One region of the Exiguobacterium sp. s11 genome, then DNA from elsewhere that is predicted to be linked to it. Evidence: a T-box and tRNA genes for the amino acid it is inferred to sense, from the RefSeq annotation. Region 1 holds a T-box; the other regions hold tRNA genes.
The links. A T-box is a leader RNA that pairs with one kind of tRNA and senses whether it is charged. The one in region 1 lies ahead of argS (arginine--tRNA ligase), so its partner is inferred to be a tRNA-Arg.
Positions count from the first base shown of each region.

Region 2: it encodes a tRNA-Arg, which carries the amino acid that the T-box ahead of argS (arginine--tRNA ligase) is inferred to sense. The anticodon was not compared.
Region 3: it encodes a tRNA-Arg, which carries the amino acid that the T-box ahead of argS (arginine--tRNA ligase) is inferred to sense. The anticodon was not compared.

Region 1 is NZ_JACSNF010000004.1:55,005-59,664, forward strand. It holds gene KNQ12_RS12845 (metallophosphoesterase family protein) at 1-293, shown strand, start outside; gene KNQ12_RS12850 (hypothetical protein) at 356-961, opposite strand; gene argS (arginine--tRNA ligase) at 992-2,674, opposite strand; T-box leader at 2,735-2,952, opposite strand; gene KNQ12_RS12860 (GGDEF domain-containing protein) at 3,075-4,660, shown strand, end outside.
Region 2 is NZ_JACSNF010000001.1:808,210-812,869, forward strand. It holds gene KNQ12_RS04470 (hypothetical protein) at 1-911, opposite strand, end outside; gene KNQ12_RS04475 (hypothetical protein) at 940-1,437, opposite strand; tRNA gene KNQ12_RS04480 (tRNA-Arg) at 1,567-1,640, opposite strand; gene KNQ12_RS04485 (metallophosphoesterase family protein) at 1,714-2,223, opposite strand; gene KNQ12_RS04490 (XTP/dITP diphosphatase) at 2,229-2,822, opposite strand; gene rph (ribonuclease PH) at 2,819-3,574, opposite strand; gene racE (glutamate racemase) at 3,575-4,381, opposite strand; gene KNQ12_RS04505 (phosphocarrier protein HPr) at 4,468-4,660, opposite strand, start outside.
Region 3 is NZ_JACSNF010000001.1:1,048,236-1,052,895, forward strand. It holds gene KNQ12_RS05690 (sugar-binding transcriptional regulator) at 1-303, opposite strand, end outside; gene KNQ12_RS05695 (glutaredoxin family protein) at 419-679, opposite strand; gene KNQ12_RS05700 (RNA polymerase factor sigma-54) at 670-1,812, opposite strand; tRNA gene KNQ12_RS05705 (tRNA-Arg) at 1,966-2,041, shown strand; partial or broken gene clpP (ATP-dependent Clp endopeptidase proteolytic subunit ClpP) at 2,224-2,808, shown strand; gene KNQ12_RS05715 (hypothetical protein) at 2,930-3,166, opposite strand; gene whiA (DNA-binding protein WhiA) at 3,249-4,205, opposite strand; gene KNQ12_RS05725 (gluconeogenesis factor YvcK family protein) at 4,202-4,660, opposite strand, start outside.

The DNA.
Region 1 (4,660 bases):
ACCCTCGAAAACAACGGATCGAGGGGGCATTATTGATTCATGGAGATCAACTCAGTTGGTCGCGTGATTTTCTACCCAATCTGTCACAACAACGAGAACCATTACTCTTTTTTGGCCATAGTCATATCAGAGGTTTGTTTCAAAATGGCATCGCCAAACCGAGCCCACTAGGTCAAACTTTATCCATCAAAGGAGAACGGCATGCCGTCAATCTGGGTCCTGTCGTGTTCGAACGAGAATGGTGTCTTTACGATTCAGAGCAACAATCGATTGTGTTCCATCAAGCGAAGTAAGAAGATACGACAAAAGCCGTCGGGCACAGGGCTCGACGGCTTTTGTTCGTGCATCCTATTGATCAGAGATAACGGACAAGCGATGCCTTGACGACATCCACTTGTGTGAAGTTCGTCTCTTCCGCGAATGTTTCGATGACTTGACGAACATCCCCTTGACGACGTACGAAGCTCGTCGGGACTGGTGTCGTACCGACAAGTTGCTCATGCAGACTCGTCAATCGATGATCATCGATGATCGTCGTCATCAAATCAAGGAATAGCAGAACATGCAGACGGTTCAAATAATCCCATGGTTTGTCTTCCGAACGGAATTCATTACGAGCGAGCCATTTTTTCAATCCGATCGCATCGATTTGACTCAACGTCTCTGTCGTACGTGCCGACTTCCAAAGCGTCAACAGTTCACCCAGTTTTTTCCGTGTCTGTTTCTTACGCATGAAGAATTCAAAATTGTCTTTCGTCCGTAACGCGTCTCCTTCAATCGGAGCAATCAAATCGGCTTCCGGCGCCGTCACGAAATCGTGAACGAAATCGACAGACTCTCCCGGTAACCAAGCAGCGACTTTCCCGTGAAAATCAGCCATAAAGGCGACCGTTTCTGCCAAAGGCTCCTGCTTCATCTGTGAAGCAGCTTGCTGTAATCGTTCTTTCGTCTCAGTCTTCATAATCTACCTCTTCTTATTCGTGGATTGGTCTTACATTTCTTCTGGAGCGCCGACACCAAGCAAACGAAGACCCTCTGTCAAGACGATCGTGACAGACTTGACGAGTGCAAGACGCGATTGTTTTGCTGCGTCATCTTCGAGAACACGGACGTGTCCGTAGTATTTATTGAAGCTTTGTGCAAGATCTAAGACGTAGCGGCTGATGATTGACGGCTCACGACGTGTGAACGCGCGATCGATGACCGTCGAGAATTGGTTTAGCATCGACACGACACCCCATGCATGATCATCGGCACTACCAGCGAATGGTGTGCCATCATAGCCACCTTTACGGAGCAATGAGTGCGCACGGGCATTCGTGTACTGGACATACGGTCCTGTTTCGCCTTCGAATTTCAACATCTGCTCAAGATCGAACTCGATGTTGTTCATCCGTTCGTTCTTCAAGTCATGGAAGATGACCGCGCCGACACCAACTTGGCGAGCCGTGGCTTCGGCATTCGCTAAGTTCGGATTTTTTTCCGCGATGTTTTGCTTCGCAACGTCGATCGCTTCTTGTAGTACTTCTTCAAGCAAGACGATCCGACCTTTACGCGTCGACATTTTCTTTCCGTCCTTCATGATCAGACCGAACGGCACATGGTGCATTCCGTCGACGTTCTCAAATCCAAGTTTCTTCAAGACTGCGAACAATTGCTTGAAGTGAAGCGCTTGTTCCCCACCGACGACGTAGAACGCTTGCTCAAAGCGGTACGTTTCGAGACGATAGACAGCAGCTGCTAAGTCACGTGTCGCATAAAGCGTTGCGCCATCTTTCTTTTTAATCAAGGCAGGTGGCATACCCTCTGCTTCGAGGTCGACGACCATTGCCCCTTCTGATTCGACGAGGAGATCTTTTTCTTCGAGCAAATCGATGACGTGTTGCATCTTATCGTTGTAGAAGGCTTCTCCGTTCAAACTATCGAATTTAACACCGAGCATCTCATAGACACGGTTAAACTCGACGAGTGAGACTTCACGGAACCACGTCCAAAGCGTCGTTGCCTGCTCATCACCTTGTTCGAGTTTTTTGAACCAGAGACGTCCTTCGTCCTCAAGTGCCGGATTTGTTTCCGCTTCTTCGTGGAACCGGACGTATAATTTCAACAATTCCTTGATTGGTTCTGCACGGACCGCTTCTTCCTCACCCCACATCGTGTAAGCCACCATCAATTTCCCGAACTGTGTTCCCCAGTCCCCTAAGTGGTTGACACCGACGACGTCGTACCCTTTTTTACGTGAGATTTGGTTGAGCGCGTTCCCGATGACCGTCGAACGCAAGTGCCCCATCGAGAATGGTTTCGCGATGTTTGGTGATGAAAAATCAGTGACGATCGTTTTTCCATTCGCTTCACTTGATCCGAACGCCTCTTGCTCCGTCAGGACTTGGTTGACGATTTCTTGCGAGACGACTTCCCGGTTCAAGAAGACGTTGATGTAAGGACCAACAGCTTGAACGTTCGAGAACAACGGCGCGTCAATTTTTTCTGCGAGCTCCGAAGCAATCATGTTCGGTGCTTTACGGAATGCTTTAGCGAGCATGAAACATGGGAATGCCAGATCTCCATGATCTTCATGTTTCGGTTGCTCGATCAGTTGTTCGATTTGTTCAACCGATAAGGTACCTTCCATGACTTGATGTAATACTTCTGCATACTGCGCTTTATAACTCATCTTTATTTCCTCCTGCTTTACTGATTTTTTGGCAATAAAAAACGCCCCTTGCGCCACGCGCAAAGAGACGGAATGACCGCGGTACCACTCTTCTTGGTGTCACTCGACACCCACCTTGTTCGGGGATAACGGGGTTCCCCCGGCTACGCCTTTTCCATCAGGAATCGGGCAGCGTCTCAGAAGTGCGTTTCACGACCGGTTCGTCCTCAGGCTTCCACCATTCCCTGATTCGCTAGTTGACGAAAATCAACCGTTACTCTCTTCATCATCGACTGTATTCGATATCTTTCACATTATACGCAATTCTTTCTTTTCTCTCAACCTTATTTTTTTGGTAAATGGCTCATCAAAATTTCCACAATTCGGGTATAGGAATAAAAGATACTTCTCAGGGGGAGGGATGTTTCATGCGCTACTACCAACATGTAGCCCGGACGAGCTGGATCGTCTTCGGTCTCGTCGCCTTGACATTATTAGTGATCGGCATCGTTCTCATCCACCAACCTTCCATCCTTCTGTCTCCATCATCAACACTCTTTATTTATTCGGACTCGTTCTCCTGTTTCAGTTCGATAATGTCCGTCGTGGTGGCATTTACTATACATTCCAAGAAGGAATCATCTTATTTTTATTCCTCAATTACGGTTTAACGTACGCCTTGATTTTAAGCCAAGTCGGTATTCTCGTCTTTCAATTCATGTCTCACCGAAAAGCGATTCGTTGGAAACGTTTCGTTTATCTCTACCCGATCAACGCCTTGTTCGATTTAGTCTACATCTCGCTTCCGGTCTTTGCGTATTATGCGCTCGGCGGACCGATCGGCTCAAACTTTACGTATACGAAAGCCTTGCTCCCTTTCATCGGCTTTTTGATCACCGTCTTCCTTGTCTCTTACTTCCAATGTCTATTCGTCAATCGATTCCTCTACTTGAAATACGATTGGCAACGTCTCGTAAAGCTTCAGTCCCTCGTCTACGGGATTAGCATGTTAAGTGCTCTACTTGGAATCTGGTTCTACGATGAAAGTCCGCTCGTCGCGGCTACAGTTTCCGCCTTGATTCTCTTTTTGTTCAAACGTCTGTTGCAAGAGCGTGGCGACTCCCTTGAAGCAAACGATAATGCTAAGCGATTTGATGATGCGAAGGAACATTTGTTGATTTCCCGCTTCGAGCGCGAGACGATCGATTCGTTGCTCCTCGATTTACCGCATCTATTGCCGTTTTCTGAAGGTTGGATCTCGATTCAACAACAGCGGAAACAAGTCATCTATAACATCCGGACGAAACAACCAATCGACGTGTTACCACTGTTTCATTCCTTGTCAGCCGACGATTTGCATACCCCGATCATCTATGGGCTGCGTTGCGACTGGGGAAACGATATTCAAATCGGATTGCCTGTCGATCGTCACTCGATGCTAGCGATTCCTTCGATTACGAGCGGAGAGGTCGATGTTTCGATCATCCTGTTCCATCAAGTCGCAGACGCCTATGATGTGACAAATGCCGACGAATTATCTCGTTTGCTCCGTATCTTTTGTCGCGTCTTAGAACGCTCACGTGAAACGGTCCAACTCTATACGGAAAGTCGGACCGATGCCTTGACCGAATTACCGAATAGTCGGGCTTTTTATGAACACGGTCGGCAGGAATTTGCCGCTGACTGCTATCCGCTCTCCGTTATCCTGTTCGATATCGATCACTTCAAACGTGTCAATGATACGTACGGTCATAAAGTAGGCGATCTCGTCCTTCGTGAACTCGGTCGACGTATCCAGGCGATCCAATTACAATATGATGATGTCTTTGCTGCTCGTTATGGTGGGGAGGAATTCGTACTTCTGTTGCGAAATGGTAGTCAAGAGGCTGCTATCCAGATTGCCGAGATGGTCCGCCATGCGGTCATGGATCGTCCCTTCCTCGTCGATGGTCACCGACTGTCCTTAACGGTCAGCCTCGGAATTGACACAGTGGAGGAAAGATATCA
Region 2 (4,660 bases), on a different contig from region 1:
GCCAGCGGACTGAGGATACGTTCCGGTTCTTCACGTTCAAATGTCAGACCTGCGAGTTCTTCGCATGCTGCGAGCCACTTCTCCATGTCTGCTCCGATTCGTTCTCGTTCTTCAAGATGGATCAATTGATCCGATCGCAGGACGAGCAACGCTCGAAACGGATCCATTCGCTCTAACGTATGCATCGATGCCAGTAACGCTTGTTGCTCCTGTTGATGTACTAGCAGGATTTCTTCTAACTCTTCACGTGACGAGATCGTCCAGTCTACATCTAAGTGTGGCACATGAATGCTTACCGGATATGGCACGTGATGAAGCACGCTTCCTAATAACTGATCAATGACGAGTAGACTTTGATGTGCTGTCTCTTGCGCCTGAAGGTATTTTTGTGTGATGTATGCAATGAGCTCATGTGTCCGTTCGAATTCCACACCGGTCAATTGGCGCATTTGTTCGACCCAACTGCCGTGTCGCAACACATGCATCAATTCCGTTGCTGCTGTTACCTCACGCTGCGCAACAGGGTTGTTTTGAACTGCCGGCTTTTGTTCGCGAACACGCATCTGTTGTTTGATTTCATCTAATCGAAGCGCGAGCCCATAAGGCAGATACGGTGACGCCGAGCGCAAAGCGAGTTTCATCGGATAACGTTCTCCGAGTTCATAAAGAAAGAGTGCGAGCACTTGCTCGACACCCTCGACTTCAAGAAAACGTTCTGCCACTGTTTCAAATCGTTCACGGTCATGCATTAAGAGTGGTTGAATGACATAGAGCCGGTGTAAGACATCTTCTCCTGTCAATTGGTCAGTCTCTAATTCCATAATCAATTGTTCTTGTTTAGAAGCGGGCAAACGAAGAATCCGCGCTCGTTCTACTTCTAGTTCATGTTCCATCCAGCGCGATGTCCCCATATTCCGGCACTCCTTCATATTCAACTTCTTATTTCGTAAATGGATCGAGTAAAGACGTCCAGTTCGTGATCGCTTCTTGAAGTTGTCCCGCCTGCTCGATTCCTAATCGATTCAACGTATCTAATGAGACGTCAGCTTCAAGTAATCGAGCGATATCTTCCGATTGATTCACGTACTGCTCGAGTTTTGCACTTAAATTTTGCAATTCTTGCGGCGGATTTTCAAGTCCCGCTAGTCGTTGATCGATTTGATCCAGTTCTTGATTGAACTGATCAATCGTTCCGTTTTCCTTCAACTTTTCGATTTGTTGATCGAGTGCCTGTTCAGGGTTCGCAGATTCACGCGCTGTCGTAGCCGCCTCATTCAGGGAAGCCGACAAATCTGACGTGACTTGGGCCGTATCTTTTGCAATGCCTTGAAGTTCTCCAGCGTAATCGACACTATTTTTTACATCGTTGACTTGTTGTTTTGCATCGTCGACTGTATTTGAAATCTCACTACATCCAGCAAGAAACGTACTTAGCATAAGGACTGCTCCAACTTTCTTCCACATAGCATTCATCCCTTTCGAGTTCATGATACCTTAATTATAATCGAAAATCGGAATAAAAAAAAGAGACCACCCTCGTAAGGGCAGTCTCTATTTTAATTATAGCGTCCCAAGAGGGATTCGAACCCCCGACCGACGGCTTAGAAGGCCGTTGCTCTATCCTGCTGAGCTATTGGGACGTGTCAACACGAATAAACTATACTAGAACAATTCTTTCGTGTCAATCACATTACAAACATTGCAATTATTATATTACAAAAATGTTCCGTCCAGATGAAGGGCATTTACCGGGTCACCGTTCACATTAAGAAAATCGACAGAATAACGGTTTTGATCCACTTCAAGAATCGCATACGTCTTGTCTGGTCGATGACGTGGCATCCGGATTGAACCTGGATTGATGAATAACACACCGTCCCGATATTCAGCCTTCGCCACATGGGAATGACCATATAAGACGATGTCCGCCTGCTTTTCCTTCGCATGATGCTGTAAGACATCTAGACTGTATTTGACGTCCTGCCGATGCCCGTGGACACAGAGGATGGTATGACCATCCATTTCCGATACGACTTCTTCCGGAAAATCGTGTCCGTAATCGCAATTCCCTCGCACAACACGATATGGATATAATGATTCGATGTCGCGCGTCAATTGGGAGTCCCCACAATGAAATGCCGCATCTACGTCTTGGTGACGTTCGAATATCGTAAGCAGTTCTTGTTCTAGTCCATGACTATCACTAACGATCAACGCTCTCATCTTCATCACACTCCTAAGAAAGTAGTTAAGTCCTGTTCGAGCTTGCGCAATGCATTGCCACGATGACTAATCATCGCTTTTTCTTCTTTCGTCAATTCAGCAGCCGTCTGTCCGCTTTCTGTGACGAACAATGGATCATAACCGAAACCGTTCGAACCCGACGCCTCAAAACCGATTCGCCCTTCCATCGTTCCACGAACCGTCAATGTCTCACCCGTTGGTTTCGCTAGCGCGAGTACACAAACGAAGCGCGCCGTCCGATCTTCCTCCGGAACACCTTCTAACTTTTCAAGTAGTAGAGCATTGTTCGCCGCATCCGACTTTTCAAGTCCCGCGAAGCGTGCTGAGTAGACGCCGGGAGCGCCATCTAAAGCATCGACTTCAAGACCTGAATCATCAGCAAGTACCGCGTGGCCAAAGTAGGCTGCTGCCTCTGTTGCTTTTAAAAGTGCATTCTCCTCGAATGTCTCACCTGTTTCATCCGTTTCCGGAGCATCGGCGTGATCGAGTAACGACTCGACCGTATAACCGAGACGACCCAGCATGCTTTCAAGTTCCTTCACTTTACCTGCATTGTGTGTTGCGACGATGACCTTCATCTATGTTCCCCCACTTCTTCTCCTACATACCACCAAGAGACACCGAGTGCCTCACGGCCAGCCTCAATCAGTTCCTTAATACCTTTTTCCCCAAGTTCGAGCATTTCGAGCATCTCTTGACGGGAAAATGTCGACTCTTCTCCTGTTGCTTGCATCTCGACGATTTTACCCGATGAGGTCATGACGAGATTGAAGTCGACTTCCGCCGCAGCGTCCTCTTCATAGCATAGATCGAGCAAGACATTCGACTCGACGATTCCAACCGAGATGGCTGCGATGCCCTCTTTGATCGGTGTATCTGTCAGTTTTCCCGCTTGAATCAATTGATCGACTGCTCGGACGAGTGCCAAAAAACCACCAGTGATCGATGCCGTTCGTGTACCGCCATCTGCCTGAATAACGTCACAATCGATCCAGATCGTTCGTTCCCCGAGCTTCTCTAAATCAACGACGGCCCGAAGCGAGCGGCTGATCAGACGTTGGATTTCCATCGTCCGTCCCGTCTGTTTGCCGCGGACGGCTTCTCGTGCGGTCCGCTGAGCCGTCGCACGCGGCAACATCGAATATTCCGCATTGATCCAGCCCTGGCGTTTACCGCGAAGGAACGGTGGCACCTTCTCCTCGACGGTCGCCGTACAGAGGACTTTCGTATCTCCCAGTTCAATCAAGACAGAACCTTCTGCGTGTTTATTGACATCAATCGATAATTGAATAGGACGGAGATCATCCGCCGTTCGTTGGTCTATCCGCATTTAATCTTCCTCCGTTCCAAGCACGATGCGCTCCGCATGGATGGTCTGATCGAGCCAGTCCGTCGCAATCTGATCAAATGAGCGGATATCGCCTGTCGCGTAATAACGATGTTCCGGAATTTGTGTCACATCTGCTGAAATCGTATTGTAATCAAGTAGTGCTGCTACCTCGAGCGCTGTCTCGTCTCCTGAAGAGATTAGCTGGACGCCTGGTCCGATGACCCGTCCAATCACATCTGCTAGAAGCGGGTAATGGGTGCACCCGAGGATCAATGTATCCATATCGTAATTCATCAATGGTCGTAATGTATTGGCAACGACACGTTCGACGTACGCACCATCTGTCTGCATCGACTCGACGAGCGGAACGAATGGCGGGCACGCTAACGATTCGACGACGACTTGCCCTTCGACGTGGCGTAACGCCTTCTCGTAGGAATTACTTGTAATCGTCATCTTCGTTCCAATGACACCGATTCGTTTCGTACGCGTCACCTTAACTGCCGCGCGGGCTCCCGGATCAATGACACCGATGACAGGTATATTTAAACGTTCTCGCGCTTCTTTTAAGACGACAGCCGTGGCTGTGTTACAGGCGATCACGATCAATTTCACATCTTGTTGCACGAGATAATCAATCATCTCCCACGTAAACTCACGAATCTCTTCTTCTGGACGAGGACCATACGGACACCGCAATGTATCCCCGACATAGATGATTCGCTCATGGGGCAACTGTCGCATCAATTCACGTGCGACCGTCAACCCACCGACTCCGGAATCCAGTACTCCAATCGCTCGATTCACTCTTCTCCACCTCTTTCTCTCTTTCCTATGGTAACAAAAAAGGACGACGGTGCAAGACCGGCGTCCGAGAATGTACGATTACAGGATTACTGAGCAAGACCTTCGCTAGTCAGCATATCTGAAAGAGTCGTGATTGCTTCAGAAGCATCGTCACCGTTTGCAACGATTTTGATATCTGAATCTTTCGCGATTCCGAGTGAAAGAACACCCATGATTGACTTCAAGTTGACAGTCTTCCCGTTGTATTCCAAGTTGATGTCTGATTGGAATTTAGAAGCT
Region 3 (4,660 bases), on a different contig from region 1:
GGCTTTCGCCATGTCTGAGATCCCTGCGAGTTCTCCCATGATGCTGTGCATGCTGCGAAGAACATTTCGTCCTTCATCCGTCAAGGACATCCCCTGCGTCGCGACCTCTAGGAGGTCTTGCTGCTTCAAGAAGTCGACTTCCCGCCGTAAGACGCGTTCCGTCAAGCCAAGGCTCGTCGCAAGCGTACGTCGTCCGATCGGTTGCATCAGTCGTACATAATGAAGGATGTCGTAGCGTGTCTGCATTTCTTCGATCAGATCAGGCACGATTCGTTTTTGGATCTGGACTAACTGCCGAATCATGTATTTCCCTCTCCTCTCAAGTAGCTGGACGCTTTCTGTCCCGCATGTCATAACGTGTCCCACTTGGTACACCGTTATCATAACAGTCCATTTCTCGCCTTGCAAGTCTCGTTTCTCAAGTTTTTTGAAGTAAGCGGTTTCTTATCGTTTCCGTCTCGAATTTGCCATAACTCCAGATTTCCTCGTCATGCATGACGACCGGAATCTCGTATAAGAATCGTAGACTGAGCGCTTCATCCTGATCGATGTTGACTTCCTCGAACGTCCATTCCGGAAACTCATCGAGTACGAAGTCGAGTAAGATGGCGGCCTCTTCACATAGCGTACATCCCGGACGTGAATAGAGTGTTAAGTGTCTGTGTCGTTTTAATCCCATTCTGATTGCGCCTTCCTTTGCTGCATCGTTTTTTTCGTTAAACCAAGCGCTGCCCGGTACTTCGCGACCGTCCGCCTTGCGACTGTCAGACCGTCTGCTTGCAGACGATCCGTCAATTGCTGATCACTTAACGGACGATCGCTGTATTGAATGTATTCGGCGATCCGCCGTTTAATCAAAAAACTCGAATCTCCGGTTGTCGTCCGTGAGACGAACAAGTCTTCTAGAGCAACGAGACCATGGACCGTCTCGACGTACTTCGCAGCAATCGCTCGACCAATCGTTGACGGATGATGCCCCGTCGCCTCAGCGACTTGTTTTTTCGTCAATGGCTCAAGATGCAGTTCTCCTTTGAACCAGCGTTCTTGTCGCTCAAGCAAAACTGAGAGGATGGCATGCATCGTGACACGGCGTCGTTCGTACGCGCGCAAAAAAGGCGTTGCCTCTTTTAATCCGAGCCACGTCTGATCCGTATCGAGTGTCGTCCAGTCGATCTGAAGTTTTCCATCTAACAGGTGAATCCGTGCTTCTGCCATGACCGGTCGTTCTTCTTTAGGAAGATCCGGTGTCCGGCTCAGCCTTGTCAATCGTTTTCGCAACCGCGCTCGATCCTGTTCACTGAACTGAGCGAACACCTGACTCGCCGGTTCATGTCGTAGCCGATCCGTCAGTCCGATCAATTCCGTGTCGTCTAGCTCGATTGCTTGTAACCATTGGCACTCGCGTTCCGAGCGGGCAGCGATGCCGACTGGTTCACATTGTTGTAAAAGTGTCCGTGCTTCTGTAATCGTTGCGACATCGGTCGAGAAGGATGCAGCGAGCTGCTCGTCCGACGTCCGTAATAAACCGTCCGCTTCTAAATACACGATGAGTTGTTCCGCCATATATCCTATTTCCTGTCTGACTGATTCTAAACGTATTTGTGCAAGAAGCTCGTCTTCATAGGATGCCATATTACCTGCCATCTGCTCGACCTCTAGCAAAACCTGATTCGGGTAATGACGATGCAACCGTCGTTTCAACCGTCGCCATTCCTCCTCGAGCTCAGCAGCTGGTTGCTCAAGCACATGTAATTGATACTGTTGTGACGCCGATAACGTCATCTGTTGCGTCTGTTCCTGGCGTTGATCCATCGATTCCCCTCCTCCTCTTCTTATTATAGAAGAAACGTTTTAAGAAACGTGCTCTGAGCCTCTTTTAAGTCGCTAAGGAAAAGAAAAGTCATGCTTCCCTATTGCTTTCCTGAAAAAATGTCGCTATACTATTAATTGTTCAGTACATCAGATGCACCCGTAGCTCAGGGGATAGAGCACTGGTTTCCGGTACCAGGTGTCGGGAGTTCGAATCTCTCCGGGTGTACCATTTATTCAACTACAAGGCAATGCCAGCAATGGCGTTGCCTTTTTTCTATATTGATATGTTTCGTTTGCCCTTGTAATGGAAAAATACCTAAAAGTCGCATCGTATCTTTTGACCAATATTGACCAAAGGATTATGATAAGGATAAGTCGAATAGGAAGCTACATACCAACTATAAGGAGGCAAAGACTATGTTAATTCCAACAGTCATCGAACAAACAAACCGCGGGGAACGTGCTTACGATATCTACTCACGTTTGCTAAAAGACCGCATCATTCTTCTTGGGAGCGCGATTGACGACAACGTCGCCAACTCAGTCGTTGCCCAACTTCTGTTCTTAGCAGCAGAAGATCCAGATAAAGAAATCTCGCTTTACATCAACAGCCCAGGTGGTTCGATCACTGCCGGTATGGCGATTTACGATACAATGAACTTCATCAAGCCACAAGTCTCAACGATTTGTATCGGTATGGCAGCATCGATGGGTGCGTTCTTGCTTCAAGCAGGTGCAAAGGGAAAACGTTTCGCGTTACCAAACGCTGAAATCATGATCCACCAACCACTCGGTGGTACACAAGGTCAAGCATCGGATATTAAAATCCATGCGGAGCGTATCATCAAAATGCGTGAGCACCTCAACAAAATCATGGCTGAAAACACAGGACAACCACTTGAAGTCATCGAACGCGATACAGAGCGTGACAACTTCATGTCAGCACAAGCTGCTGCTGATTACGGTCTCATCGACCGCGTCATGGAACGTGCATAAGTCACCCAGAGTGTCTCCTTCGGGAGGCACTTTTTTTGTATCTGTAGGAAAGCGAACTCTTCTCTATTCATCTGCATACAACAAAAAACCTCCCGTTCCTTGTAGAACGAGAGGTCGATGATCAGTCGATCAAGTCTGTGATATCTGAAACGATGTCGTGGTTTTCACGAATCAGCGAGTAGATCGCGTTCGCATGTGGCGAAAGCTCTTCTTCTGCTTGTAATTGTTTCAGGAATAAAGATGTTGCGAACGCAACGAGTGTGCTTTTCGGTACACCGATTGATTTTGCTTTTTTCGTTAATACTTCGTCAAACTTCGCGTCTACAGTGAGCGAAATACGTTTCTTTTCGTTAGCCATTTCAAAAACTCCTTAATTCGAACATTTAGTTGCATCGACTATATATTATAGTAGACTATGGTTCATCTCGCAAGCGACCCTCTTATAAGGCCCCTGTCATCGACTCTCCATTCCGTACTTTTTCAGCGATTTGATCAATCTTCCGCAACCGGTGATTGATTCCTGATTTTGAGATGGAGCCGCTTTCGACCATCTCCCCGAGCTCTTGTAACGTCACGTCTTGATGTGTCACGCGCAAGATCGCGATCTCCTTCAGCTTATCCGGTAAGACGTCAAGACCGACCGTCCGCTCAAGGAACTTGATGTTCTCGACTTGGCGTAATGCCGCACCGACCGTCTTGTTGAGGTTCGCTGTCTCACAGTTGACGAGACGGTTGACCGAGTTACGCATGTCTTTTAAGATCCGTACGTCCTCGAACCGTAGCATCGATTGTGTCGCATCGACGAGCTTGAGAAAATCGGAAATCTTTTCGCTCTCTTTGATATAAAGGATATGCCCTTTTTTTCGTTCAATCGCCTTCGCGTTTAAATCAAAGACGTTCGATAGACCGCGGAGCGCCGCATTATGTTCTTCATATAAACTGAAGATCTCTAAGTGATACGACGACGTCGCCGGATTGTTGAGCGAACCTCCGGCGAGGAATGCTCCTCGTAAATACGCACGCGCTTTTCGTTCATCGTTTAAAATCGTGTCACTGATCGAACGAATCATCGTGAACCCTTCCCCTAAAATTCCGAGGTCTTGCAAAATCTTGTCCGCCTGTTGCTTAACACGGACGATATAGACATTATTCTTTTTCAGACGCATTTTTTTCCGCACGAGCAGATCGAGATGGACACCATATGCTTTCTTCAAAAGCGAATAGATCCGACGGGCAATCGAGGCATTCTCGGTCGAGATATCGAGTGTCAGACCCCGTCCGAGACCGAACGAGATTGCACCGTTCATCCGGGCGAGCGCCGCGAGTTCCGCCTTCATCTCGTGATCGGTGATCGGAATCTGCGTTAATTCTTTTTTGACTTCTGAGGCAAAGCTCATGTCAGCTCCTCCTTCCCTTCGAGTTGACGCATCCGACGAATCGATAGTACTTTTCGCATGACGAGGCTAGCGACCGCATCTGAGTCATGGCGAATGAAATGATGATTGTAGTCGACGATATCATCTGCCAGCACTTCGACGCCTGCGAGCTCGAATTGTTTTTCATTATAGGTGACGATGTCGGCATGATCCTTTTGATACTTTTTCAAGTAACCGGCATCGATTGACTCATTATTGACGATGATCGTATCGACGACGCCTTGACCGAGAAAACGTTCGAGCGTCGATAAATGCTCGTTGGCAGTGAACGCCGTCGTCTCGCCTGGTTGTGTCATGACGTTACAAATATAGACGACTGGAGCCAGCGATTGCTGAATCGCTTCCCGGATCTCATCAATCAAGACGTTCGGGATGATACTCGTATAGAGACTTCCTGGTCCAAGGACGATCACATC